DNA from 2 places in the Pseudomonas trutticola BRTCR10 genome. Region 2 is predicted to be linked to the other one. Evidence: riboswitches for the same ligand, from Rfam matches in the RefSeq annotation. Region 2 holds a riboswitch; the other holds the start of a gene.

Region 1 (14,211 bases), 1.8 Mb from region 2:
ATAGCCACTGTGCGGCTTGCGGTTCCAAGAGCCGTGCTGGCCAATGAACGCACCTTCCTTGAACTGCGCCGGCAGCGTATTGCCCTCGGCGAAGGTCAGGCCCAGCGACGCGGTATGCGGGCCGACCGCGTAATCCGGAGCAATGGCCTTGGCCACCAGATCGAGATTCTGCGGATTCACCCGCACATCAACATGCTGCCCGTAATAGCTGAACGGCCACCCGTAAAACGCGCCGTCCTTGACCGAAGTGATGTAGTCCGGCACCAGGTCGCTGCCGATTTCGTCACGCTCGTTGACTGCCGTCCACAACGCACCGCTGGTAGGTTCCCAGGCCAGACCGTTGGGATTGCGAATGCCCGAGGCGAAAATCCGGTGATTGCCGGTCGCCCGATCCACTTCCCAGATCGCGGCGCGACCTTCCTCTTTATCCAGGCCGTTTTCGCCGACGTTGCTGTTCGAGCCGACCGTGACGTACAGCTTGCTGCCGTCCTTGCTGGCAATGACGTTCTTGGTCCAATGGTGATTCAGCGTGCCGCCGGGCAGATCCGTGACTTTGATCGGTTGCGACTTGATCTCGGTCGCGCCAGCTTCGTAATGGAAGCGCAGCAGGCGATCGGTATCCGCCACATACAGATCATTGCCGACCAGGGTCATGCCAAACGGCGAGTTGAGATTCTGCAGAAACACCGTGCGTGTCTCGGCCACGCCATCGTGATCGGCATCGCGCAGCAAAGTGATGCGATTCGGGCTCGGCACGCCGGCGCCAGCCTTGCCCATGACTTTCTTCATCACCCAGCCACGAACGCCGCTGCTGTCGTCAGGTTTCGGCGGGGCATTGGTTTCGGCCACCAGCACATCACCATTGGGCAACACGTAGAGCCAGCGCGGATGATCGAGGCCTTCGGCGAACGCGGCGACCTGGGTGCCTGCCGCTGCTGTCGGTTTGCCGCCCTCGGGCCAGCCGACCGCCGGAGCAATATTCACCGTCGGGATCAGGGTCTTGTTGGGTTCGGGCAGCTTCGGTGAAGGGCCGGTGCCGTCGGAAACTTGCAGGCTGGAGGATTCACCGCAGGCGGTGAGCCCTCCGGCGAGGGCGATGACGAAAACGAGCTGGGACTTGCGCATTACTGATCTTCCCTATGAATGCATTCCTAATCATAGAGGAGCGCGCAAGCCCGATGGTTCAACTGCTCAACTGCGGGCCTCTTTGAACAGCACGGCAATGCCCGGGTGATAGTTGCCGGCTTCGTTGCGCAGCTTGCGATAGGCGTAAGGGAAATACCAGGCGACGGCGCAGGTGTGTTCCTTTTGCAGGTCGTCGACCATGTCTTGCAGTTCTTCGGGGCTGGCGCTGTGCTGGGCTTTTTGTGGGGCGACAAACAGGCAGCCGAGTTTGAGGTCGCTGGCAAAGCTGATGCGTTTGGCGTCGCTGGTGATCTCCTGCAGGGCTTGGGTCAGGTTGAGGTTGTTGACCCGCGGCCAGCGTTGCGTGGCCTGGATGTATGCGCGGTCTTCGCTGCCGGCGAGAAACAGGTCGGCACGGGCATTGCGCTCACCGTCTTCGTTTTGCTTGCGGGTGGCCGTCTGTTCCAGCGTCACCAGCTCGGCCATCCATGCCGCCGCCGAGAGCAGGCCGAGATTGGCTTTCTCGTCATGCCAGTAGGGCGTGTCGCTGTCGCCGCGCACGGCGTTGTAGCGGTCGATACAGTCAAACCAGCGTTCAAGCACCGGGCGCAGGAATTCCAGGCGCGGATTGCTGATGATCATGCCTTGCATCGTAATCATCCTTATTGTTGTGATGGCTTTTTCGACAAAAGCATGGCTCTTTGATATCACTTGTCTGAGCATGGCACAAGATTGGCGCCAGTTAATTGATCGACGGCAGTTATTCGCCCGACGGCCCCCTCTTTAATTGACGCTCCACCCCCAACCCTCTAACCTTCGCGGCTTGTTTCAGGTGCTCTGTGACCTGCGTCGACAGAGTGAAACAGGGAAGCCGGTGAGGGTTGTCTTCGAGCGAAGAGCGACCACGATCCCGGCGCTGCCCCCGCAACGGTAAATGAGTGAAAACTGCGTCGAATGCCACTGCTCAAAGCGGGAAGGCGCGCAGTCAGGCGAACGCCGCTCATGAGCCCGGAGACCGGCCTGATCCATCCAGCGGCATCACGGTGGGCGATGCCAGGCTTTTTGCCGTCTATTCTTGTGCCTGCCCGCCGTTATCCAGCCTCAACGGAGAGCTCCCCATGACTGATTTCCCCGAGCGTGACGAACGCCATCTGGCGCGTATGCAGCGCAAAAAAGCCGTGATCGATGAACGCATCGCCAACTCGCCCGACGAATGCGGTCTGGTGCTGGTGCTGACCGGCAATGGCAAAGGCAAAAGCAGCTCGGCATTCGGCATGCTCGCCCGCGCCATGGGCCACGGCATGCAGTGCGGCGTGGTGCAGTTCATCAAGGGCCGTAATAGCACTGGCGAAGAGTTGTTCTTCCGCCGCTTCCCGGAGCAAGTGCGTTTCCACGTGATGGGCGAGGGTTTCACCTGGGAGACCCAAGACCGTCAGCGCGATATCGCCGCCGCCGAAGCTGCATGGGCCGTGTCCCGCGAACTGCTGCGCGATGCGTCGATCGGTCTGGTGGTGCTCGACGAACTGAACATCGCCCTCAAGCACGGCTACCTCGATCTCGATCAGGTACTCAGCGACTTGCAGGCGCGTCCACCGATGCAGCACGTGATCGTCACCGGGCGTGCGGCCAAGCCGGAAATGATCGAGATGGGCGACACGGTCACCGAAATGGGCATGCTCAAACACGCCTTCCAGGCCGGTATCAAAGCGCAGAAAGGCGTCGAACTTTGAATCAACCACGTCACTGCCCGGCGGTCCTCATCGCCGCGCCGGCCTCCGGTCAGGGCAAGACCACCGTCACCGCAGCACTCGCCCGTCTGCATCGCAATCAGGGGCGCAAGGTCCGCGTGTTCAAATGCGGCCCGGATTTTCTCGACCCGATGATTCTCGAGCGCGCCAGCGGTGCGCCGGTTTATCAATTGGACATGTGGATGGTCGGCGAGCAGGAAAGCCGTCGCCTGTTATGGGAAGCCGCTGCTGAAGCCGATCTGATTCTGATCGAAGGCGTGATGGGGTTGTTTGACGGCACGCCGTCGAGCGCTGATCTGGCGCGGCATTTTGGTGTGCCGGTCCTCGGTGTGATCGACGGCACGGCGATGGCGCAGACCTTTGGTGCGTTGGCGCTTGGATTGGCGCGCTATCAGCCGGACTTGCCGTTTGCCGGCGTGCTGGCCAACCGCGTCGGCACCCTGCGCCATGCGCAATTGCTCGAAGGCAGCCTCACCGAAGGTTTGCGCTGGTACGGCGCGTTGTCTCGCGAAACCGGCATCGAACTGCCGAGCCGCCATCTCGGCCTCGTGCAGGCCAGCGAACTGAATGATCTCGACGTGCGCCTCGATGCGGCCGCCGCAGCGCTTGCCAGCAGTTGCGAGGTAGCGCTGCCACCGGCCGTGGAGTTCGCCGCGCCTGACGTGATCGCCGCCGAGCCATTGCTCGAAGGCGTGCGCATTGCCGTTGCTCGCGATGAAGCCTTTGCCTTCACCTATGGCGCGAGCCTCGACCTGTTGCGCGCAATGGGTGCCGAATTGAGCTTCTTCTCGCCGATCCGCGATACGCAATTACCCGAGGCGGACAGCCTGTATCTGCCCGGTGGTTATCCGGAATTGCATCATGTTGCGCTGTCGCAGAACACCGCGATGCTCGACGCGATCCGTGCGCATCACGCGGCTGGCAAACCGTTACTCGCCGAGTGCGGCGGCATGCTGTATCTGCTCGATTCCTTGACTGACGTTGAAGGCACTCGCGCTGAACTGGTCGGTTTGCTGGCGGGCGATGCGGTGATGCAAAAGCGTCTGGCGGCGTTGGCCCTGCAAGCGGTGGATCTGCCGGAGGGTTCGCTGCGCGGTCACACCTATCATCATTCCCTGACCACCACCGAGCTGACGCCGATTGCCCGGGGCCTGAGTCCGAATGGCGGGCGCGGGGCCGAGGCGGTTTATCGGGAAGGGCGGATGACGGCTTCGTACGTGCATTTTTATTTTCCGTCGAATCCGACTGCGATTGCCGCGCTGTTTGCGCCAGATCTCAAGGCCGCCATCGCTGGCAAGCCAGCTCCCACAGTGGGCGGTGTAAAGCCTGAAGAAATGCGATCGCCATTAGGGACTGGTAATCCAGCTTCTGTGGTGGGTGATGCAATGTCTGAAGAAACCCAATCCCCTGTGGGAGCTGGCTTGCCAGCGATGGGGCCATGACCGACAACGCATTCTCCGAAGCCGAGCGCGCAGCGGTTTATCGAGCCATCGCTGAACGCCGCGACATGCGTCACTTCACCGGTGGCACGGTCGCGCCCGAACTGCTGGGGCGACTGCTCGAGGCCGCGCATCAGGCCCCCAGCGTCGGCCTGATGCAGCCCTGGCGCTTCATCCGTATCAGCGACCGAGCCCTGCGCGGGCAGATCCAGAATCTGGTGGAAGAAGAACGCATCCGCACCGCCGAAGCGCTCGGCGAGCGCAGTGACGAGTTCATGAAACTCAAGGTCGAAGGCATCAACGACTGCGCCGAAGTGCTGGTCGCCGCATTGATGGATGATCGCGAGAAACACATTTTCGGTCGGCGCACGCTGCCGGAAATGGACATGGCTTCGTTGTCCTGCGCGATCCAGAATCTGTGGCTGGCCTCCCGGGCTGAAGGCTTGGGCATGGGCTGGGTCTCGCTGTTCGAGCCGCAAGCGTTGGCGGATCTGCTGAAGCTGCCCGAAGGTGCCAAACCGCTGGCGGTTTTGTGTCTGGGCCCGGTCAAGGAATTCTATCCGGCGCCGATGCTGGTACTCGAAGGGTGGGCGCAGGCGCGTCCGCTCAATGAGTTGCTGTTTGAGAATTATTGGGGAGTGAGTCAATGAGTGTGGCGTTGTTGAGTGTCGCCGCGGTCGCGCTGGATGCGCTGCTGGGTGAACCGAAACGCTGGCATCCGCTGGTGGCGTTCGGCAATTTTGCCGGGCGCATCGAGCAACGTTTCAACGCCGGCGGACGTGGCTGGCGCAGCCATGGCGTCACCGCGTGGGTGATCGCGGTGCTGCCGCTGACGTTGCTCGCCACCGCGTTTTCCTGGGCGCCGTACGTGGGCTGGCTCGTCGAAATTCTTGCGCTGTATTGCGCCCTCGGTATGCGCAGCCTCGGTGAGCACGTCGCGCCGGTTGCCGCGGCGTTGCGCGCCGATGATCTGGAGGAAGCGCGCAAGCGTGTCGGTTATCTGGTCAGCCGCCAGACCAGCGAACTCGACAGCACTGCGGTCGCCCGCGCCGCTACTGAATCGGTGCTGGAGAACGGCAGCGATGCAGTGTTCGCCGCGCTGTTCTGGTTTGTCGTGGCCGGTGCACCCGGCGTGGTGCTGTATCGCTTGAGCAATACGCTCGACGCGATGTGGGGCTATCGCAACGAACGCTTCGAGCGCTTCGGCTGGTGCGCGGCAAAAATCGACGACGTGCTCAACTACATTCCTGCACGCCTTGTTGCTTTGACCTACGCAGTGCTGGGCAAAACCCGACTCGCGTTGCAGTGCTGGCGTACTCAAGCGCCAAAATGGGACAGCCCCAACGCCGGCCCGGTGATGGCGGCAGGGGCTGGTGCGCTCGGCGTCGAGTTGGGTGGTCCGGCGATCTATCACGGCGAACTGCATGAGCGTCCGCAACTCGGCGAAGGCCCAGCGGCCGATGCCGATTCCATCGACCGTGGCTGGCAATTGGTCCAGCGCGGCGTATGGTTATGGCTGCTGATTCTCTGCGTGGGGGCTGAATTCTATGCTTGAGCACGGTGGCCGGCTGCGCAAGGCTGCACACGATTACGGCATCGCCGAGGCTGACTGGCTCGACCTGTCCAGTGGACTGGCGCCGTGGCCGTTTCCAGTCCCGGAGATTCCGCTGCGCGCCTGGGCGCGATTGCCGGAAACCGATGATGGTCTCGAGCAGGCGGCATGCGATTACTACGGCGCGGCGCAGGTGTTGCCGGTGGCCGGTTCGCAGATGGCCATCCAGTTGCTGCCGCGTTTGCGTCGTGCCGGCAAGGTCGGCGTGCTGTCGCCGTGTTATGCCGAGCATGCCGAGGCCTGGCGGCGCAGCGGCTACATCGTGCGCGAAGTGCTGGAACAGGAAGTCGAATTCTTTCTCGACAGCCTCGATGTGCTGGTGGTGGTCAACCCGAACAACCCGACCGGCCTGAGCCTGACCCCGGCGCGCCTGCTCGACTGGCATGCGCGGCTCGCTCAGCGCGGTGGCTGGCTGGTGGTCGATGAAGCATTTATGGACAACACGCCGCAACTGAGCCTGGCCGCGCATACCCATTTGGTCGGGCTGATTGTGTTGCGCTCGTTCGGCAAGTTTTTTGGCCTGGCCGGAGTGCGGTTGGGCTTTGTGCTGGCCGAGCGCAAGTTGCTCAAGCTGCTCGCCGAACAGGTCGGGCCTTGGGTCGTGAGCGGACCGACGCGGGTGCTTGGTCAAGCCTGTCTGCAAGACACCGAAGGTCACACCCGTCAGCGCATTCGCAGCGATGAAGCGAGCGAGCGGCTGGCGCTGTTGCTGGAACGCTATGGCTTCAAACCGCACGGCGGTTGCGCGCTGTTTCAGTGGCTGATCACCGAGCAGGCGCAAGCGCTGCACGAATTCATGGCCCGACGCGGCATCCTCCTGCGCATCTTCACTCACAACAGCAGTCTGCGTTTCGGCCTGCCTGCCGATGCAGCTGAAGAGGCGCGCCTCGAACAGGCGCTGCAAGCTTTCGCCAAGGAACCCCGATGACAACCCTGATGGTGCAAGGCACCACCTCCGACGCCGGCAAAAGCACCTTGGTGACGGCGCTATGCCGCTGGGCGACCCGCCAAGGCATCGCCGTGGTGCCGTTCAAACCACAGAACATGGCGCTCAACAGCGCGGTGACCGCTGACGGCGGTGAGATTGGTCGCGCGCAAGCGGTGCAGGCACAAGCGGCGAATCTTGAACCACACACCGACATGAATCCAGTCTTGCTCAAACCCAACAGTGACACCGGCGCGCAAGTGATCATCCATGGCCGTGCCGTCACCAGCATGAACGCCGTGGCGTATCACGATTACAAAGCCATCGCGATGCAAGCCGTACTGGCCTCGCACCAACGGCTCAGCGCGGCGTATCCGCTGGTCATGGTCGAGGGCGCGGGGTCGCCGGCGGAGATCAATCTGCGTGCCGGCGACATCGCCAACATGGGCTTTGCCGAAGCGGTGGATTGTCCGGTGTTGCTGATCGCCGACATCAATCGCGGCGGGGTTTTCGCCCACTTGGTCGGCACGCTGGAACTGCTCTCGCCGAGCGAACAGGCGCGGGTCAAAGGCTTCATCATCAACCGTTTTCGTGGCGACATCGCCTTGCTGCAACCGGGCCTCGACTGGCTTGAGCAGCGCACCGGCAAACCGGTGGTGGGCGTGCTGCCGTACGTGATGGACCTGCATCTTGAAGCCGAGGACGGTATCGATCAGCGCCAGACCGACAAGGCCGACCAGGTATTGAAAGTGGTGGTGCCGGTGTTGCCACGGATCAGCAACCACACCGATTTCGATCCGCTGCGTCTGCATCCGCAAGTCGATCTGCAATTTGTCGGTCCGGGCCAGGCGATTCCGCCGGCGGATCTGATCATCCTGCCGGGTTCGAAAAGCGTGCGCAGTGATCTCGCGTATCTGCGCGCCAACGGTTGGGAAGCGGCGATCAGCCGTCACCTGCGTTACGGCGGCAAAGTCTTGGGGATTTGCGGCGGTCTGCAGATGCTCGGTGAGCAGGTGCATGACCCGCTGGGCCTGGAAGGCGCGCCGGGTTCCAGCGCCGGTCTGGGTTTGCTGGCGTTTGCAACGACGCTGGAGGCCGAGAAGCAACTGCGCAATGTGCGCGGGCGTCTGGCGCTGGAAGAGGCTGAGGTCAGCGGCTATGAGATTCATGCCGGTGTGACCAGCGGGCCGGCGCTGGAGCATGCGGCGGTGCGTCTGGATGATGGTCGTTGCGACGGTGCGCAAAGTCTTGACGGGCAGGTGTTCGGCACCTATTTGCATGGCTTGTTCGAATCGCCGGCAGCCAGCGCGGCGCTGTTGCGCTGGGCGGGGCTGAACGATGTGCAGGAGGTGGATTACCACGGCTTGCGCGAGCGCGATATCGAGCGCTTGGCGGATCTGGTGGAGAAGCATCTGGATACCGATTTGTTGCGCCAGCTTTGTGGGATTTGAGTTGCCTGTGCTGGCCTCATCGCTGGCAAGCCAGCTCCCACAAGTATTGATGTCGGCTGCAAATTTTGTGAACACCTTTGAACCCTTTGGGAGCTGGCTTGCCAGCGAAGAGGCCGGTTGGCTCACTACACATTTTTCTGGATGACCCATGCTCCAACTGATCCTCGGCGGCGCCCGCTCCGGCAAAAGTCGCCTGGCAGAAAAACTCGCCAGCGACACTCAACTGGCCGTGACCTACATCGCCACCAGCCAGCCGCTGGACGGTGAAATGAGCGACCGCGTCGCCCATCATCGTGCCCGCCGCCCCGCTGAATGGGCGCTCATCGAAGAACCGCTGGAGCTTGCTCGCGTATTGCGCGAAAACGCCAGTGCCGAGCGCTGCCTGCTGATCGATTGCCTGACCCTGTGGATGACCAATCTGCTGATGCTCGACGATGCCGAACGCCTCGCCGCCGAACGCGAAGCCCTGCTCGAATGCCTGGCGTCACTGCCGGGGGAAATCATTTTTGTCAGCAACGAGACCGGAATGGGTGTCGTGCCGCTGGGCGAATTGACTCGCCGCTACGTCGATGAAGCCGGTTGGCTGCATCAAGCTCTGGCCGAGCGTTGTCAGCGTGTTGTCCTGACCGTCGCCGGCCTGCCCCTGACCCTGAAAGGATCTGCGTTATGACCCAAACCTGGTGGCTGAATCCGTGCAAACCGGTGCACGCCGATATCGTTGAGCAAGCGGCGGCACGGCAACAGCAATTGACCAAACCGGCCGGATCCCTGGGGCGCCTCGAGTCCGTGGCGGTGCAATTGGCCGGTCTGCAAGGGCAGGTCAAACCGACGCTTGAGCAGATCTGGATTGCGATTTTTGCTGGCGATCACGGCGTGGTCGCTGAAGGCGTTTCCGCGTTTCCACAGGAAGTCACCGGGCAGATGCTGCTCAACTTCGTCAGTGGCGGGGCGGCGATCAGCGTGTTGGCGCGCCAGCTCAATGCGCAACTGGAAGTGGTGGATCTGGGCACGGTGACGCCGTCGCTGAATCTGCCGGGCGTGCGTCACTTGAACATCGGCGCGGGTACGGCGAATTTCGTTCAGGGCGCCGCGATGACTCAGGCGCAAGGCGAACTCGCGTTGCAGGCCGGTCGCGACAGCGTACTGCGGGCGAAAGCGGCAGGCGCGCAGTTGTTCATCGGCGGCGAAATGGGCATTGGCAATACCACCGCTGCGAGCGCGCTGGCGTGTGCGTTGCTCGACTGCCCGGTGGTGCATCTGACCGGTCCCGGGACTGGTTTGAATGCCGAAGGCGTCAGCCGTAAAGCGCAAGTGATCGAGCGTGCTTTGGCCTTGCACGCGGCGCAACGGGGTGATGCGTTGCAGACGCTGTTCAATCTGGGTGGTTTCGAGATTGCGGCGCTGGTCGGCGCGTATCTGGCAGCGGCGCAGGAGGGTCTCGCGGTGCTCGTCGATGGCTTTATCTGCACCGTCGCTGCGCTGGTAGCTGTACGCCTGAATCCGGCCTGCCGCGAGTGGCTGCTGTTTGGTCACCGTGGCGCGGAACCGGGTCACCGGCATGTGCTGGAAACGTTGAACGCCGAACCATTGCTGGAACTCGGTCTGCGCCTGGGCGAAGGCAGCGGAGCGGCGTTGGCGGTGCCGCTGTTGCGTCTGGCCTGTGATCTGCACGGGCAGATGGCGACGTTCGCCGAAGCGGCGGTGGCGGATCGTTCGGCATGACTTTGCGTCTGGATCTGCTGCGCCACGGTGAGACGGAACTGGGTGGTGGCTTGCGCGGCAGCCTCGACGATGCGCTCACTGAGAAGGGCTGGGCGCAGATGCGTGCGGCGGTCATCGCGGGCGGGCCGTGGGATCGTCTGGTCAGTTCGCCGTTGCAGCGTTGTGCGCGCTTTGCCGCTGAGTTGGGCGAGCAATTGAATCTGCCGGTGCAACTGGACAAGGATCTGCAGGAACTGCATTTCGGTGCGTGGGAAGGGCGGAGCGCGGTGGCGTTGATGGAAACCGATGCTGAGGCGTTGGGGCTGTTTTGGGCGGATCCCTATTCATTTACGCCGCCGCAAGGGGAGCCAGTCGGCGATTTTTCCGCTCGCGTGCTGTCGGCGGTCGCGCAGTTACACGCAGCGTACGCGGGTGAGCGGGTGCTGCTGATCAGTCATGGCGGAGTGATGCGCCTGTTGCTGGCGCGGGCGCGAGGGTTGCCTCGTGAGCAACTGCTTAATGTCGAAGTCACTCATGGGGCATTGTTCTCCCTGACCGTCGACGCAGATGGCTCGCTCAAGGAAGGTCGCTGACATGTTGCCGCTGTGGATCGCCCTGCAATTTCTCAGCAGTCTGCCGATTCGTTTGCCGGGGATGCCGGAGCCTGAACAGCTTGGGCGTTCGCTGCTGTTTTATCCGCTGGTCGGGCTGCTGTTCGGTGTGATGCTCTGGTCGCTGAATCTGGCATTGGCTGGCACGCCGCTGTTGCTGCACGGGGCGTTGTTGTTGACGGTTTGGGTGTTGCTCAGCGGGGCATTGCATCTTGATGGGCTCGCCGACAGCGCCGATGCCTGGCTCGGCGGCTTTGGTGATCGTGAGCGTACGCTGACGATCATGAAGGATCCACGCAGCGGGCCGATTGCGGTGGTGACGCTGGTGTTGGTGTTGTTGCTCAAGTTTGCGGCGTTGCTGGCGTTGATCGAACAGCAGCAGACGCTCGCGCTGATCATCGTGCCGGTGCTTGGGCGCGCGGCGCTGCTCGGGTTGTTTCTGACCACGCCGTATGTGCGGGCCGGTGGCCTGGGGCAAGCGTTGGCCGATCATCTGCCGCGCAGAGCGGGTTGGTGGGTTGTTGCGGTGAGCGCGTTGGCGTGTGTGCTGATTGCCGGGTTCAAGGCTGTTGTTGCGCTGCTGGTGGCGGTTGTCGTGTTCGTCTGGCTGCGGCGAGTGATGGTGCGGCGGTTGGGCGGTACGACAGGAGACACGGCGGGGGCGTTGCTGGAGTTGCTGGAGATGGCGGTGCTGGTTGGGCTGGTTTTGGTCTGACAGATTTCTGTTGAATCTGCTGGCCTCATCGCTGGCAAGCCAGCTCCCACAGGTATTGGGGTGGTTTGCCGATTTTGGGCAATGTCATTTCCTGTATAAATTTTATGTTGAATCTGCTGGCAAGCCAGCTCCCACAGGTATTGGGGTGGTTTGCCGATTTTTGGGCAATGTCATTTCCTGTAGAAATTTTATGTTGAATCTGCTGGCAAGCCAGCACCCACAGGTATTGGGGGGATTTGCAGATTTTGTGGGCAATATCATTCTCTGTGGGAGCTGGCTTGCCAGCGATAGCAATCTTTCAGGCACCAAAAATGTTATGGATGAACTCATCTGTAACTTGATTTAACACAGTCGCGGGTATATACACGCATCATGCTTCCTTCTCAGTGTTTGTGCACTAACCTGCGTCGCGCCGCTCGTGGCGTCAGCAGGCATTACGACGGCGCTCTCGACGGCTTCGGGATCAACGTTGCCCAGTATTCTTTGCTGTGCAATCTGCAGCGTCTGGATCAACCGAGCATCTCCGAACTTGCCGAAGCCATGGGCCTGGATCGCAGCACCCTGGGGCGCAATCTGCGCGTGCTGGAAGGCGAAGGGCTGGTGACGCTGGCCGAGGGCGCGGACATGCGTAACCGGATTGTCCGGCTCACCGAAACCGGCGCGCAGCGTTTGGCAGCAGCGCTGCCGGCGTGGGAAGCGGCGCAGCAGCGATTGATTGATCGCCTGGGTGCCGAGAAGCGTGAAACCTTGCTCAAATTGCTTGATGAACTGGCTTGATGCCAGTTTTTTCGGATTCAAGCGGGTATATACCCGCGACTGGAGAATAACAATGACATCGATGTGGCGGACGTGCGGTTGGGTGTTGCTGGGAAGTGCGCTGATTCTCGCGTTGTCATTGGGCGTGCGTCACGGCTTCGGCCTGTTCCTGTCGCCGATGAGTGCGCAGTTCGGCTGGGGCCGCGAGGTGTTTGCCTTCGCGATCGCCTTGCAGAATCTGATCTGGGGTCTGGCGCAGCCGTTTACCGGCGCGCTGGCTGACCGTTTCGGCGCGGCGAAAGTGGTCCTCGTCGGTGGAGTGCTCTACGCGGCGGGTCTGGTGTGCATGGGGCTGTCTGATTCGGCGGTGACGTTGTCACTGAGCGCCGGCCTGCTGATCGGTATCGGTCTTTCCGGCACCTCGTTCTCGGTCATCCTCGGCGTCGTGGGGCGTGCCGTGCCACCAGAGAAACGCAGTATGGGCATGGGCATCGCCAGTGCCGCCGGCTCTTTCGGCCAGTTCGCCATGTTGCCGGGGACATTAGGGCTGATTGGCTGGCTCGGCTGGTCTGCCGCACTGCTGGTGCTGGGCCTGCTGGTGGCGATGATCGTGCCACTGGTGAGCATGCTCAAGGACAAACCGCTGCCGGTGCTCGGTCACGAGCAGACGCTGTCCGAGGCGCTACGCGAAGCCTGTTCACACTCGGGGTTCTGGCTGTTGGCGTTCGGCTTTTTCGTCTGCGGTTTTCAAGTGGTTTTCATCGGCGTGCATCTGCCGGCGTACCTGGTCGATCAGCACTTGCCGGCCACGGTCGGCACCACGGTGCTGGCGCTGATCGGGCTGTTCAACATCTTCGGTACCTACACCGCCGGGTGGCTCGGCGGGCGCATGTCGAAACCGCGTCTGCTCACCGCGTTGTACCTGTTGCGTGCGGTGGTGATCGTGCTGTTCCTGTGGCTGCCGGTGACAACCACGTCGGCCTACCTGTTCGGCATGGCCATGGGTTTCCTGTGGTTGTCGACGGTGCCGTTGACCAACGGCACGGTGGCGACCTTGTTTGGTGTGCGCAATCTGTCCATGCTCGGTGGCATTGTGTTCCTGTTCCATCAGCTCGGATCGTTCCTCGGCGGCTGGCTGGGCGGGGTGGTGTATGACCGTACCGGGAGTTACGACTTGATCTGGCAAGTGGCGATTCTTCTCAGCCTGTTGGCGGCTGCATTGAACTGGCCGGTGCGCGAGCGTCCGGTGGCGCGCCTGCAAGCCGCTGCGAGCGCCGCATGAGCCGATTCTGGCCACGACTCGCCATCACCGCACTCGGCGCCGCTTTGCTGGCGCTGGTGTGGTGGGGCTGGCATCAAGGCGGGCTGGCATTGATGCAATTGGGCATGAGTATTTGCTAGAAGGCTGTCCGGCGAGTAACGTCGAAGTCTGACGACTGCTCAAGGATGTACGACATGCTGATGCGCTGGTGTGCTGTTCCCGCGTTGCTGGTGGCGTTGACTGGCCTGGCCCAGGCGGCGGATTGCCCGGAAGTGTTGCAGGGTTCGCTGCCCAAGCTGCGAGCCAAGGAATCCATCGATCTGTGCAAGCAGTACGCCGATAAGCCGCTGGTGGTGGTCAATACCGCCAGTTTCTGTGGTTTTGCGCCGCAGTTCGAAGGCCTTGAAGCGCTGCATAAACGCTACGAAGGGCAAGGGTTGCAAATGCTCGGCGTGCCTTCCAATGACTTCAAGCAAGAGTCCAAGGACAGCACCGAGACCGCCAAGGTCTGCTACGCCAACTATGGCGTGACGTTCGCCATGACCGAACCGCAGAAAGTCCGTGGTGGCGATGCCACCCATCTGTTCCAGGTGCTCGCTGCCCAAAGCAGTGCGCCGAAATGGAATTTCTACAAATACGTGATCGATCGTCAGGGCAAGGTCATCGCGAATTTCTCCAGCCTGACCAAGCCCGATGATCCGGAATTTATCGCCGCAATCGAGAAAGCCATCGCCTCGAAACCCCTGAAGAACTGAGCTCTTGTGGGAGCGAGCCTGCTCGTTTCTGAGGGCGAACGCCAGGCACAAAAAAGCCCCGCTTCTGCAAAGAGAGCGGGGCTTTTTTGTGGGCGAGGGGTTAGCCTCGCCG
Region 2 (14,211 bases):
TGCCAGCGTTCTGCGCGCACTGGAGATCAACTGGCGCGCCGTGGTGCGAGCCCGCTATGGCTTGAATGAAAAAGTGACCCTGTTCGAATTGCCCGCATCGGGCGCGCAAATGTCGCAATTGCTGGGCTATGAAAAGATCAGCGAACTGCCGCCATTGCCGGCCGGGATTTTCGCCGATGTGACCACCTTGCGGCTGGGCTGGCTGGATGCGCCGGTCGAGCAGGTGCGCGGTTTCATTCGGGCTTTCGGCGGCACGCAAACCCTGGAAATCAGCGGCAATGGCTTGAGTGAACTGCCCATCGGACCGGGCGATCTGCCGCAACTTAGCCGTCTCGACATCTCCTACAACAGTGTAGTCGTCACGCCGCATGTGCAGAGCCAGTTCAGCCGCATGTCCAGCCTTGAATACCTGAATGCCAGCCAGAATCCGCTGACTGCCCTGGACGTCAGCGCGCTGACGAAGCTCAAGGCGCTCAACCTGCGCGCCACTGAACTCGAGGCATGGCCCGCAGGTGCCGAGCATTTGCCGCAGCTTGATTGGGCCGACCTGCGCGACAATGCCATCGACTCGTTGCCGCCAGCGGTTCTGGCCGACGATGAGGCGCTGCTCAAAACCAGCCTGAACGGGAATGCCTTCAGTCCCGAAGGCCAAGTCGCGTTGAACGCAGCGCAGCAACGCGTGGAGAACGTCAGGGGGTTGCCGGTAGGGGCGCTGCAGCGATTTGCGCTGGAACCCGTACCGGCAGATTTTCCTCCCGGCGAGACGGCCAGGTCCATCGTCGAGTACCTGTTGCCGCTGCCCCGCAGGGCAAATACCGGCACGCAGGCCTCAGGATTCGCTGAACGTCTGCAGAATCTGAATCCAGTGATCTCGCCCGCGGAAGCCGAGCAATGCATTTCGCGACTGCGCAGCGCGGGGATGAGCGACGACCAGATCAGCAACCGTCTCGGCGAATGGCAGCAGACCAACGAGTCACTGACGCGCCAGCTCAATGGCTGGATCTTTACCCGCGAGACCCGTTCGCCCCATGCGGTGGTCAGCGCCGATGGGCGCGGATTCGCCGCCCTGAGCATTCGCGAATGCTGGCAGGACGGGGTGACAGCCCTGACCCCCGACGCCGGCCAGGAGCTCAGCCTGATGGGGCCGCGCACCGGCGACCTGCCTTCGCTGACAGCCGAATTCGACCACGTGCGGACGCTGAATCTGACGGGGTCGCGAATCACCGCGCAGGGGTCCAATGGCTTTTTGCAGGCTTTCCCGCAGTTGAGCACTTTGGTGCTCAACGGCAACGAACTGAGTGCGCTGCCGCAAGCGGTGCTCAGCATGAGCCGGCTGCAACGCCTGGAACTCAACGGCAACCAGTTCGCTGATGCGCAATCGTTGTACCGGCTGCCCGGTCGTGATCAATTGCGCTGGCTGGACGTGGGTCATAACCACCTCAATCAATTCGATGCCCGCACCTTCAATCGTCTGGAGACGCTGAATCTGGCCTACAACGGTCTGGCGCAGTGGCCGGAAGGGACGCTGGAGGCGCCGAACCTGCGGACCCTGAACCTGAGTGGCAACGATTTCAGGGTCATTCCGGATCGACTGTTGGACGGCACCCATGAGCCACTGGTTGGCGGCACGCAGCTCGCCGACACTTATCAGTTGTCGCTGATGAGCCTTGAGCAAATGCGCAATTACAGCGCTGCACACGGCGACGTTGCGGTGATGGGGATTTCGCGTCAGGAACTCGATTTGCGCATCAGCGCGGTTATCAGCGACTCGGACAGCGATTTCGATTCCGACATCGATTCTCCGGGCGACAGCGACAGTGATGGCGACGATACCCATGCCAATGTGCAACCCATCGAAACCCTGCTCAATCCGTCATTCGAGGTGTCCGACTCAGCCTTGCAGCCGTGGCTTGTCGATACCCGGGCTGAAGTGCGATCCGGCCGAACCAGCCTGTGGGTGCAGCTCGCACAGGAAGATGACCGCCAGGCGTTTTTTCACTTGCTGTCGACGCTGCGCGATACCAGTGATTTCCGCCTGTCGCGCGCCGACCTGACGCATCGCGTATGGCGTGTCATACAAGCCGCCACGGAAAACACCGAACTGCGGCAACTGTTGTTCATCAATGCCGAGACCCACGGCGCCTGTTCCGACGGGCGCATCCTGTCCTTCAGCGAACTGGAAAGCCGGGTCTATGAGTACAACGCATTGCGCGATATTCCGCGCCAGCGCCCGGAGCAGCGCGGCCGCGCCTTGCTGGATCTGTCGCGCCGGCTCTTTCGTCTGGGCCGCGTCGACCGTCTGGCAGAACGCGCCGGGCGCGGACAGGATAGAGCAGAAGTGCGTCTGGAATATCGAATCGGCATGACCTCGGGCTGGCCCGATGGGCTGGAGCTGCCGGGGCAACCCGAGCACATGATGTTCGGCAGACCGATTCGTGGGCAGCAACTGGCCCGCGCACGTGCCTCGGTGCTCGCCGACGAGGCCTCCGATGTGTTTATCGAGGATCTGATTTCGCGTGATTACTGGGAGCGGTATCTGCGCGAGCGCCATCCGGACGCATTCGATGCGGTTGAGCGCAACGCCTCTAAACGCCAGGATGAGGTCGAGGATGCGCATCCCGACAGAACCGAGGAGCCCGCTCTGGATCAGTACACGAAGGCGCTGCATGAGCTGGAGGTAGAGTTGGCCAGTGCCCGAACCGCTAATCTGATGGAGCTGTCGCGTGCAGAAATGCAGGCGCTGGCCTCGATAGGGGACGCGGTGCCACCCACGCCGCCGTCACCCCAGCCAGGCCCGTCACATCGCCAATGATTGCGCGGTTGCCCGGGCATGAGCGCGAGTTGCGCTCATGCCCGGGCCGGTTCTCAGTTGTCGTAACCCAGATTCGGCGCCAACCAACGCTCGGTCACACTCAGCTCCTGACCTTTGCGCGAGGTGTAGCTCTGCACCTGATCCTTGTCGATCTTGCCCACCGCGAAGTATTGCGCTTGCGGGTGAGCGAAGTACCAGCCGCTGACCGCTGCCGCCGGGAACATCGCGTAGTGTTCGGTGAGGAACACGCCGCTACGGCCAGCACGCATTTCTTCGGCTTCGGGGTCGAGCAAGGCAAACAGCGCCGCTTTCTCGGTGTGATCCGGGCAGGCCGGATAACCCGGGGCAGGGCGGATGCCGCTGTATTGCTCTTTGATCAGCGCGTCGTTGTCGAGCACTTCGTCCTTTGCATAACCCCAGTGTTCTTTGCGCACCTGCTGGTGCAGCCACTCGGCGCAAGCCTCGGCCAAGCGGTCGGCGAGGGCCTTGACCATGATCGAGTTGTAATCGTCACCAGCGTCCTGATAAGCCTTGGCCACTTCTTCGGCGCCGATGCCGGCGGTGGTGATGAAACCACCGACATAGTCGGTCACTTCGCTGTCCTTCGGTGCCACGAAGTCGGCGAGGGAGAAGTTCGGTTTGCCGTCGGTCTTGATGATTTGCTGGCGCAGATGATGCAGCTTGGCCATTGGCTTGCCGTCATCGCCGTACAGCTCGATGTCATCGTCATGCACCTGATTGGCCGGCCAGAACCCGAACACCGCACGGGCACTGATCAGCTTCTCGTCGATCAGTTTGGCGAGCATTTCCTGCGCATCCTTGTACAGCGCGGTGGCGGCTTCACCGACCACTTCGTCTTCGAGGATGCGCGGGAACTTGCCGGCCAGATCCCAAGAGATGAAGAAAGGCGTCCAGTCGATGTATTCGGCCAATACCTTCAAATCGATGTTGTCCAGCACCTTGCTGCCGGTGAACGTCGGTTTGACCGGCTCGTAGTTGGCCCAGTCGAACTGTGGCTTTTTGGCGATGGCGGCCGCGTAGCTCAGGCGTTCGGTACGGGCGCTGCGGTTAGCGGTGCGCTCACGCACGTCGATGTATTCCAGACGGGTCTTCTCGACGAAACCGGCCTTCAATTCTTTCGACAGCAGCTGTGTGGCCACGCCCACCGCTCGGGAGGCGTCGGTGACATAGACCACGGCGTCATTGCTGTACTTCGGTTCGATCTTCACTGCGGTGTGCGCTTTGGAGGTGGTCGCGCCACCGATCATCAGCGGCAGGTGGAAGTCCTGACGCTGCATCTCGCGAGCCACATGGACCATCTCATCCAGCGACGGTGTGATCAGGCCGGAGAGGCCGATGATGTCGCACTTCTGCTCCTTGGCCACTTGCAGAATCTTCTCTGCCGGGACCATCACGCCGAGGTCGACGATGTCATAGCCGTTGCAACCGAGCACCACGCCAACGATGTTCTTGCCGATGTCGTGCACGTCACCCTTCACCGTGGCCATGAGAATCTTGCCCTTGGCTTCCGGCTTGTCGCCTTTTTCCAGTTCGATGAACGGGATCAAGTGCGCTACGGCCTGCTTCATTACGCGGGCGGATTTCACCACCTGCGGCAGGAACATTTTGCCGGCGCCGAACAGGTCGCCGACGATGTTCATGCCGGACATCAGCGGGCCTTCGATCACTTCGATCGGGCGGGCGAACGACTGGCGCGACTCTTCGGTGTCTTCAACGATGTGCGTGGTGATGCCTTTGACCAGCGCATGCTCCAGACGCTTGTTGACCTCCCAGCTGCGCCACTCTTCGGTTTCGGCTTCCTTGACACTGCCGTCGCCCTTGAACTTGTCAGCGATGGCGAGGAGGGCGTCGGTGCCTTCCGGTGTGCGGTTGAGGATCACGTCTTCAACGGCGTCGCGCAGCTCGACCGGGATCTGATCGTAAATCTCCAGTTGACCGGCGTTGACGATGCCCATGGTCAGGCCGGCGCGGATCGCGTAAAGCAGGAATACCGAGTGAATCGCCTCGCGCACCGGGTTGTTGCCACGGAACGAGAACGACACGTTGGACACGCCGCCCGACGTCAGCGCATACGGCAGTTCGTCGCGGATGTAGGCACAGGCGTTGATGAAGTCCACAGCGTAGTTGTTGTGTTCTTCGATGCCGGTGGCGACGGCGAAGATGTTCGGGTCGAAGATGATGTCTTCCGGCGGGAAGCCGACTTCGTTGACCAGAATGTCGTAGGAACGTTTGCAGATTTCTTTCTTGCGCGCTTCGGTGTCGGCCTGGCCGGCTTCGTCGAACGCCATCACCACAACGGCAGCGCCGTAGCGCTTGCACAGCTTGGCGTGATGGATGAACTGCTCGACGCCTTCTTTCATGCTGATCGAGTTGACGATGCCCTTGCCCTGAATGCACTTGAGGCCTGCTTCGATCACTTCCCATTTCGACGAGTCGATCATGATCGGTACGCGCGAGATGTCCGGTTCACCAGCGATCAGATTGAGGAAGGTCACCATGGCCTTCTTCGAATCGAGCATCCCTTCGTCCATGTTGATGTCGATCACCTGCGCACCGGCCTCGACCTGTTGCAGGGCGACTTCCAGCGCTTCGGTGTAGTTGTCTTCACGGATCAGCCGGGCGAATTTGGCGGAACCGGTGATGTTGGTGCGCTCGCCGACGTTGACGAACAGCGAACTGCGATCGATGGTGAACGGCTCCAGACCCGAGAGGCGGCAGGCCTTGGGAATGTCTGGAATTTCACGCGGGGCATAACCGGCCACGGCTTTGGCGATGGCTTCGATATGCCCCGGCGTGGTGCCGCAGCAACCGCCGACGATGTTGAGGAAACCGCTTTGGGCGAACTCCTCGATGACTTTCGCGGTTTCCGACGGCAGTTCGTCGTACTCGCCGAATTCGTTGGGCAGGCCGGCGTTCGGGTGCGCAGACACATGGGTGCTGGCCTTGTTCGACAGCTCTTCCAGGTACGGACGCAGCTCACTGGCGCCGAGTGCGCAGTTGAGGCCGACCGAGATTGGCTTGGCGTGCGCCACTGAGTTCCAGAACGCTTCGGTGGTCTGGCCCGACAGGGTACGACCGGAGGCATCGGTGATGGTCCCGGAAATCATGATCGGCAGTTCGATATGCAGCTCTTCGAACACACCTTGCACGGCGAAAATCGCTGCTTTGGCGTTGAGGGTGTCGAAAATGGTTTCGATCAGGATCAGGTCGGCGCCGCCCTCGATCAGGCCTTTGGTGGCTTCGGTGTAGTTCTCCACCAGCTCATCAAAGGTGACGTTGCGATAGCCAGGGTTGTTGACGTCAGGCGACAGCGAGCAGGTGCGGCTGGTCGGGCCAAGTACGCCGGCGACAAAGCGTGGCTTGTCCGGGTTCTCGGCAGTCTTGGCGTCTGCGACCTTGCGGGCCAGGCGGGCGCCTTCTACGTTTAGTTCGTAGGCCAGTTCTTCCATGCCGTAATCGGCCATGGAAATGCGCGTGGCGTTGAAGGTGTTGGTTTCGAGAATGTCGGCGCCGGCATCCAGATAGGCTTTCTCGATGCCACCGATCACGTCCGGACGGGTGATCACCAGCAGGTCATTGTTGCCTTTGACGTCACTCGGCCAGTCAGCGAAGCGCTTGCCGCGATAATCCTGCTCTTCGAGCTTGTAGCTCTGGATCATCGTGCCCATACCGCCGTCGAGTATCAGGATGCGCTCTTTGAGGGCTTGCTTGAGAGCTTGAAGGCGGACGCTGCGATCGGACATTTGGACTACTCGGAAAGACCATTACGAAGGAGCGGGATCATAACAAACCTGTGCGGTTTTGGAGCATGTGAGGCTTTTGCATGAATATCGCTCATGTTGGTGCGGGCGTCATACTGTAGAATCGCGGCGTTTTTTTCAGGATCGGGATCAAGGGCATGTCGTACCGCGTCATCAGCACTGTGTTGCTGTTATTAAGCTTTGGCGCGGCGGCGCAAGAGCCCTCGATCTCGCCTTCCATTTCCTACACCCGCGACATCCAGCCAATCTTCACCGAGAAGTGCGTGGCCTGCCATGCGTGCTATGACTCTGCCTGCCAGCTCAATCTGGGCAGTGGCGAAGGCGCGGGTCGGGGCGCGAGCAAGATGCCGGTCTATGACGGCGAACGCACACAAGCGGCACCGACCACGCGCTTGTTCTACGACGCCTTCGGCAAACGCGCCTGGCAGCAGAAGGGCTTCTATTCGGTGCTTGATGCCCAGGGCAGTCAGGCCGCGTTGATGGCGCGCATGCTTGAGCTGGGGCACAAAACCCCGTTGACGCCGAACGCCAAACTCCCGGAAGACATCGTGCTCGGTCTCAATCGCGAGAACATGTGTGCGATGCCCGCCGAATTCGAGGGCTATGCCGGGGCGCATCCGAAGGAAGGCATGCCGTTGGCGGTGACCGGCCTCACCGATCAGCAGTATCAGACGTTGCAGCGTTGGCTGGCCTCAGGTGCGCCGATTGACGAGCAAGGGCTGGCGCCGAGTGCCAAAGAGGCGATGCAGATCGTTCAGTGGGAAAACCTGCTCAATGCGCCGGGCGCTCGCCAGAGTCTGGTCGGGCGCTGGTTGTTCGAGCACTTGTTTCTGGCGCACATCTATTTCAAGGATGGCGAGCCGGGGCACTACTTTCAGTGGGTGCGCTCGCGCACGCCGACAGGTCAGCCGATCGACCTGATTGCCACCCGTCGCCCCAACGATGATCCGGGCACCCAGGTGTATTACCGCTTGTGGCCGGTGCAAGGGGTGATCGTGCATAAAACCCACATCACCTATCCGCTCAGCGCGGCGAAGATGGCTCGGGTCAAAAGCCTGTTCTACAACGGCAACTGGCAAGTCAGCGCGTTGCCCGGCTACGGCCCGCAAAGTCGCGCCAACCCGTTTGCCACGTTTGAAGCGATTCCGGCGCAGGCGCGTTATCAGTTCATGCTCGATAACGCCGAATACTTCGTCCGCACCTTTATTCGCGGTCCGGTGTGCCGTGGGCAGATCGCGACTGACGTGATCCGCGACAACTTCTGGGCGCTGTTCCAGGCGCCGGAACATGACCTGTACATCACCGACCCCAACTATCGCGGCCAGGCCACGCCGCTGTTGGCCATGCCGGGGCAGAACGACGATGTCGGCAGCGTTTTGAGCCTGTGGCATAACTACCGCAACAAACGAAACGAGTACGAGGCTTTGCGCCGCGACAGCTACGCCGATATTCCCGCGCCGAGCTGGTCGACGTTGTGGGCCGGCAACGACAACGCGCTGTTGAGCATCTTCCGCCACTTCGACAGCGCTTCGGTGACCAAAGGCCTGATCGGTGAAGTGCCGCAGACCCTGTGGCTGTTCGACTATCCGTTGCTGGAACGCACGTATTACCAGTTGGCGGTCAACTTCGATGTATTCGGTAACGTCTCCCATCAGGCGCAAACGCGTCTGTATTTCGACCTGATCCGCAACGGCGCCGAACAGAATTTCCTGCGCCTGATGCCGGCCGATTCCCGCGAGGACTACCTCAACGATTGGTACCAGAGCAGCGGCCAGTTCAAGATGTGGCTCGACTATGAAGCCATCGACGACGACAAGCCGACCGCGCTCAAGCTCGACGAGAAAGACCCGAAATACGACTTCGCCATGCAATTGCTCGCACGTTATGGCGACCTCAATGCGCGGCCCGATCCGATCAACCGCTGTGATGGCGCGTATTGCTCGCGGCCGAACATTGATCCGGCGCTGCAAAATGCCGAACAGGCCCTCAGTCGCCTGGCTTCGCGTCCGGCCGCTGGCCTGAAAGTCATCGATCAATTGCCGGAAGCAACCATGTTGCGCATCGCAACGGCCAGCGGCAAACGCGAGGTCTACAGCCTGTTGCGCAACCGTGCCCACAGCAACGTGGCGTTTTTGCTCGGTGAGTCGCTGCGTTATCAACCGGGGCTGGATACGCTGACCATTTATCCGGGCGTGCTCAGCAGTTATCCGAACTTCATCTTCAACATCCCGGCCGATCAGGTTCCGGCGTTTGTCGATGCGATGGAAAACGCCAAGGATGCCAATCGTTTCGAGAAAATCGTCGAACGCTGGGGCATTCGCCGCAGTCATCCGCAATTCTGGTTCTATTTCCACGATCTGAGCCAGTACCTCCACGAAACCGATCCGGTGGAAGAGGGCGTGCTGGACATGAACCGCTACGAGAATCTTTGATCGTTTGAGAGTGATCTGCTGTCCCAATTTCTGACTAGATCCAAATTCCCTGTGGGAGCTGGCTTGCCAGCGATGAGGGCGGCGCATTCAACATTTATGTGGCCTGACACTCCGCCATCGCGGGCAAGCCCGCTCCCACAGGGTTTAGTGGCACTTCAGCAATTGTGGATGGGAGCGGTCGATGTTGATTTCAGTGCAGGCCCTGCGTGCGCTCGCCGCGTGGACGGTGGTCTGCCATCACTTCATGCAGATTTTCTTCGACTTTGAAGCGCGAGGTCCGGTGGGCCAGTGGTTCATTGACAAGGGCGCAGTGGGCGTCGACATTTTCTTCGTCATCAGCGGTCTGGTGATTTTCCTCTCGACCGAAGACAAAACCCTGCGGCCGGGGCAATTCCTGCTGTATCGATTGTTTCGCATCGTCCCGGCGTATTGGCTGTACACGTTGCTGATGGCGTTGCTGGTGGTGTTCGCCCAGCCATTGCTGCCGGATCAAACGGTGGATTGGGCTCATCTGCTGCTGTCGCTGCTGTTCATTCCAACCGAGAATCCCGGCGGTTACGGCATCTATCCGACACTGAATGTCGGCTGGACCCTCAATTACGAAATGCTTTTCTACGTGCTGTTCGCCTGTGCCCTGGTGTTTCGCTGGCAGGTTCGCTTGCTTGTGGTGGCGGCGCTGCTGTTTAGTGCCTGCCAGGCATTCGGCTGGATCAACGAGTTTTACCGGGCGGACATCGTCTACGAATTTTTGCTGGGGATCGGCATTGGCGTGCTCTACCGTCGTGGGTGGATCGGCGTGGGATTGTGGCTACCGTTGCTGGGGATCGTCGGCGCCTTGTTGGCGATTTATCATCTGGCTCCGGCACCGCGGCTGCTGAACTGGGGCGTGCCGAGTGCGGTGCTGGTGATGGCCTGTATCGCACTGGAGCGCTATGTCGAGCGCAATCGAGTGCTGAAATTGCTCGGTGATTGTTCCTATTCGGTTTATCTGATGCATGTATTGGTGCTGTCGGCGGGGGGATTTATCGCTCGCCGCTACGGGATCAATCCCTATCTGATGTTCGCCGTGTGTGCGCTGGCGATCGGCGTCGGTTCGTGGTTGAGCTACGAATGGGTGGAAAAACGCAGTTACCGTTGGCTCAAGGCACGGATTGACGACGCGCCTGTCGAGAATCTTTCCCGACAAAAATACTAGGACTTTGTCCGGCGCAACGATTGGCGTAAACTCCGCCACAAGCCTGCGAGGAGTTTCCATGACCGCTATTACCATCACCGACGCCGCCCACGATTACCTGGCCGATCTGCTGTCCAAGCAGAACACCCCGGGCATCGGTATCCGCGTCTTTATCACCCAGCCTGGCACCCAGTACGCCGAAACCTGCATTGCCTACTGCAAGCCGGGCGAAGAAAAACCCGAAGATACAGCGCTGGGGCTGAAAAGCTTCACCGCGTATATCGATTCGTTCAGCGAAGCGTTTCTCGACGACGCCGTCGTCGACTACGCCACCGATCGCATGGGTGGCCAACTGACCATCAAGGCGCCAAACGCCAAAGTGCCGATGGTCAACGCCGACAGCCCGGTCAACGAGCGCATCAACTATTACCTGCAAACCGAAATCAACCCGGGGCTGGCCAGCCACGGCGGTCAGGTCAGCCTGATCGATGTGGTTGAAGACGGCATCGCCGTGTTGCAGTTCGGTGGCGGTTGCCAGGGCTGCGGCCAGGCCGACGTGACCTTGAAGGAAGGCATCGAGCGCACGCTGCTTGAGCGCATTCCGGAACTTAAAGGCGTTCGCGACGTGACCGACCACACGCAGAAAGAAAACGCCTACTACTAAGGTGTTCGCTGCGGACATGAAAAACGGCGCCCCGTGAGCGCCGTTTTTTTATGCCTGTTTCTGCATGCACCAGAGTGATCATGGTCTGGCTACTTTGTGGCGAGGGAATTTATCCCCGATGAACTGCGCAGCAGTTCCTCTTTTTTGGGCTGCTTCGCAACCCGTCGGGGATAAATCCCCTCACCACAGGTTTTGTATCCAGCCACAAAAGTCATTCAATTCACGGTCTGTAAAGGTGAGCATGGCCAGCGCGATATAACGATGACTCGCTAAACACCTCACTCCCCAGCACCCGTCCAACCAGAATCAACGCCGTGCGCCGAAACCCTTTGGCCGCAACCTTCCCGGCAATATCCGCCAGCGTCCCCATCACCCAATCCTGATCCGGCCATGTCGCCCGGTGAATCACCGCGATCGGACAATCTGCGCCGTAATGCGGCAACAGTTCGGCGATGATCTTCTCCAGGTGATTGACCCCAAGATGAATCGCCATGGTCGCGCCATGTTGCGCCAGATTTCCGAGTTCTTCGCCGGCCGGCATCGCGGTCTTATCGGCATAACGCGTCAGAATCACGCTTTGCGACACGTCCGGCAGCGTCAGTTCGGCGCCGAGCAACGCCGCGCAGGCGGCGGTGGCGGTGACGCCGGGGATGATTTCGAATGGAATATTCAACTCGCGCAGATAGCGAATCTGCTCGCCAATCGCGCCATAAAGGCTCGGATCACCCGAGTGTACCCGCGCCACATCCTGACCTTTGGCATGGGCGGTTTTGATCAATTCGATGATCTGCTCCAGGTGCAACTCCGCGCTGTTGACCACGGTTTCAGCCTGATGACCGTCAAGTATTGCCGCCGGCACCAGCGAACCTGCGTAGATGATCACCGGGCAACTGCGGATCAGCCGCTGGCCTTTGACGGTGATCAATTCCGGGTCGCCGGGGCCGGCGCCGATGAAGTAAACAGTCATCGTTGAATCCTTTGAAAAAGAGGCACGGCAACGCTTCAGATGAAGATTGCTCATGATCGATGGCGGGGATTATCGGGATTTTACGCGGCACCGGCCAATGCCAACGTTGCCTGTGCGTATTTTTGTCGGGAAATCAGCAGTTTTGCCGGGGCCTGAATCAGTTGCTCGGCGAGGGCCAGTGCCGCGCTTTCCGCCACGCCGTAGCAACCCGTGCGTTCGTAGGCGATCTGCGAATGGTGGCTCAGTCGCTGTTGGTAGCTGGCCAATTCTTCACTGCTGAAGTACTGCAGGGGCAGGGCCAGTTGCGCGGCGAGCTCTTGTAAACCCGGCTCATCGCGCTTCAAGTCGATGCTGGCCAAAGCCTTGACTGCCAGAAGGTCGATGCGATGAGCCTGCAAGGCTTGATCGAATAACGCACGCAGCGTGCTGGCGGGGCAGCCGCGCTGGCAGCCCAGGCCGACCACAAAGGTCGGCGCTGCGCTGTCATTGCTCATGCGTGGTATTGACCATCGCTTTTGCGGCGGAACAGCCAGGCGCTGATCAGGCCAAGAGCCAGCCAGAACGCGACGTTGGTCAGCAGCGAAGCGATTTTGAACTGGGCTTCGAGGGCTTCCGGAGCCAGCATCGAATGCACTTCCGGTTGTGGTGCGCCGATCACATGTGGCACGGCGAGAATTGCCACGCCGAGGACTTTCATCAGCCAGTGCCGGCTGAACGCAATCAGCGCCAGACCGGCAGCGGTGGAGGCGGCGGTGCTGATCCACCAGATCTGCCGCGAAGCCAGATCCGCTGCGGCAGTGCCTGGCAGTTCAGGCGGCAAGCCCAGCGTCGGCGCCAGTACGAAAGTGGCGTAACCAGCGAGGCCCCAAAGCAGACCTTGCGAGGTCTTGGTCGGCGCGCGCAGGGTGTAGAGACCGGCGAGCATCAAAGCGAAACCAACGGCCACTACCAGATTGCCGCCAGTGGTCGAGACGACGCGCTGCCAGCCGTTTTCCGGTTCCCAGGCTTCGGCATCGTGGGTGTGTGCGGCTGCACCGGCGGCGTGTTCGTGAGCTTCAGCCACAGGCTCGGCTTTCTCGAACGTCTCGGCCTGCAGAATCAGTGGCGACACCCAGAAACTTTGCAGCAGCGTGAGGAGCAGGGCGGCCAGCAGGCCGGTGAAACCTGCGGTTCGTGCAATTCGCTTGATCATGTCGGCAGGTCTCAGTGGCACGGGAATGCGGCGCTGTGGCGGGTATCGTGCGCAGCGTTATGGACCGCTTCGATGTGCGAGAAACCGGCGAAATAGACGAGGCTGGCGCCGAGAATCGACGCGAAGATGGCGGCGGTCAGACGTTGGCTCAGTGTGCTGCTGGCGATTTTGTCTGTGTTGCTGCCGGTGCTGCTGATGATCGACATGGCGCTTCCCTCTGGAGTGTCAGCGGGTGAATAGAGCGCATGAAAACCCCTGCGAGTCGGGCACGCAGAGGTTCGAACAGCGCCCGCCCACCGCGGGTTTGTTATGTTCAGCGACGCACAAATGCGCGGCTGTGTGTTATGGGCCGGTCTCCGGGCTCACGAGGGGTTGGCGTCAGGCCGACCTGCAAGCGTCACCTTCCCATGCCTTGCGGGCACAGTGGTTTTGACGCTTCGCTCGCTTACCGTTGCGGGGGCAGCACCGGACTGACATGGCTTAAGAGTAAAGCACATGATTCACCGGTTTCCCGTTTCACCCTGTGAAGGGCACCCGTAACAAGTTGTGTAGGAGAGCATGGGGGTGGGTTTTTAGTCAATTTTTTGCGGGGGTGGATCCGGTGCTGCGGTAACGGCTGCCTATGGTTCCGCCCTTACGGCGGGTCACTTTTTCCAGACGCCGAAAAAGTAACCAAAAAGGCTTTACCCTGACGTACGGCCCTCGCTGTGGCTCGGGTTCCTTCGCTGCGGGATCGATCCGGGGGTCATCGCCTCCGGTTTGCTGCGCTGCACCTCCTCTCGATGTGTTTGGCTTCGCCAAACGGTCGCTGCGCTCCCACCCCGGATCAATCCCTCCGCTCAGCCTTCCGACGGGCGCTGAGATCAAGAGCGGTACTCGAGCTAACGCTCATTGTGTTGAGTGGTGAAGATCAAGGGCGGTACTTGAGCTAACGCTCATTGTGTTGATTGGTTAAGGTCAAGAGCGGTACTTGAGCTGACGCTCATTGTGTTGAGTGTTGAGTGTTGAGTGTTGAGTGTTGAGAAGCGTGCGGTCGGCTTTGGTTTTGTGTTGGATTTGCCCCTCACCCCAGCCCTCTCCCCAAGGAGAGGGAGCTGATTTTTGAGCCTTTCAGAATCTGAGTTCGACTCGGTATTTCGAGTCGGTGTACCTCTCCCAAACACCTCGGTCAGTCCCCTCTCCCTCCGG

The links. Region 2 has a riboswitch for cobalamin ahead of ACVVH8_RS16885 (CbtB domain-containing protein). Riboswitches for the same ligand answer to the same signal wherever they lie in the genome.
Region 1: linked by a shared signal. The riboswitch ahead of cobO (cob(I)yrinic acid a,c-diamide adenosyltransferase) and the one ahead of ACVVH8_RS16885 (CbtB domain-containing protein) in region 2 are both predicted to bind cobalamin.

Annotation. Positions count from the first base shown of each region.
Region 1 covers NZ_CM149552.1:1,941,935-1,956,145, forward strand. Annotated here, with positions in the region: gene ACVVH8_RS08715 (PQQ-dependent sugar dehydrogenase) at 1-1,125, opposite strand, end outside; gene ACVVH8_RS08720 (hypothetical protein) at 1,192-1,776, opposite strand; cobalamin riboswitch at 1,939-2,163, shown strand; gene cobO (cob(I)yrinic acid a,c-diamide adenosyltransferase) at 2,244-2,855, shown strand; gene ACVVH8_RS08730 (cobyrinate a,c-diamide synthase) at 2,852-4,315, shown strand; gene bluB (5,6-dimethylbenzimidazole synthase) at 4,312-4,962, shown strand; gene cbiB (adenosylcobinamide-phosphate synthase CbiB) at 4,959-5,867, shown strand; gene cobD (threonine-phosphate decarboxylase CobD) at 5,860-6,852, shown strand; gene ACVVH8_RS08750 (cobyric acid synthase) at 6,849-8,300, shown strand; gene cobU (bifunctional adenosylcobinamide kinase/adenosylcobinamide-phosphate guanylyltransferase) at 8,449-8,970, shown strand; gene cobT (nicotinate-nucleotide--dimethylbenzimidazole phosphoribosyltransferase) at 8,967-10,022, shown strand; gene cobC (alpha-ribazole phosphatase family protein) at 10,019-10,594, shown strand; gene ACVVH8_RS08770 (adenosylcobinamide-GDP ribazoletransferase) at 10,596-11,327, shown strand; gene ACVVH8_RS08775 (hypothetical protein) at 11,338-11,673, shown strand; gene ACVVH8_RS08780 (MarR family winged helix-turn-helix transcriptional regulator) at 11,700-12,104, shown strand; gene ACVVH8_RS08785 (MFS transporter) at 12,157-13,365, shown strand; gene ACVVH8_RS08790 (hypothetical protein) at 13,362-13,484, shown strand; gene ACVVH8_RS08795 (glutathione peroxidase) at 13,539-14,099, shown strand.
Region 2 covers NZ_CM149552.1:3,723,825-3,738,035, reverse strand. Annotated here, with positions in the region: gene ACVVH8_RS16925 (NEL-type E3 ubiquitin ligase domain-containing protein) at 1-2,812, shown strand, start outside; gene metH (methionine synthase) at 2,866-6,576, opposite strand; gene ACVVH8_RS16915 (fatty acid cis/trans isomerase) at 6,732-9,026, shown strand; gene ACVVH8_RS16910 (acyltransferase family protein) at 9,208-10,221, shown strand; gene nfuA (Fe-S biogenesis protein NfuA) at 10,280-10,864, shown strand; gene cobM (precorrin-4 C(11)-methyltransferase) at 11,085-11,831, opposite strand; gene ACVVH8_RS16895 (cobalamin biosynthesis protein) at 11,912-12,325, opposite strand; gene ACVVH8_RS16890 (CbtA family protein) at 12,322-13,023, opposite strand; gene ACVVH8_RS16885 (CbtB domain-containing protein) at 13,035-13,229, opposite strand; cobalamin riboswitch at 13,354-13,576, opposite strand.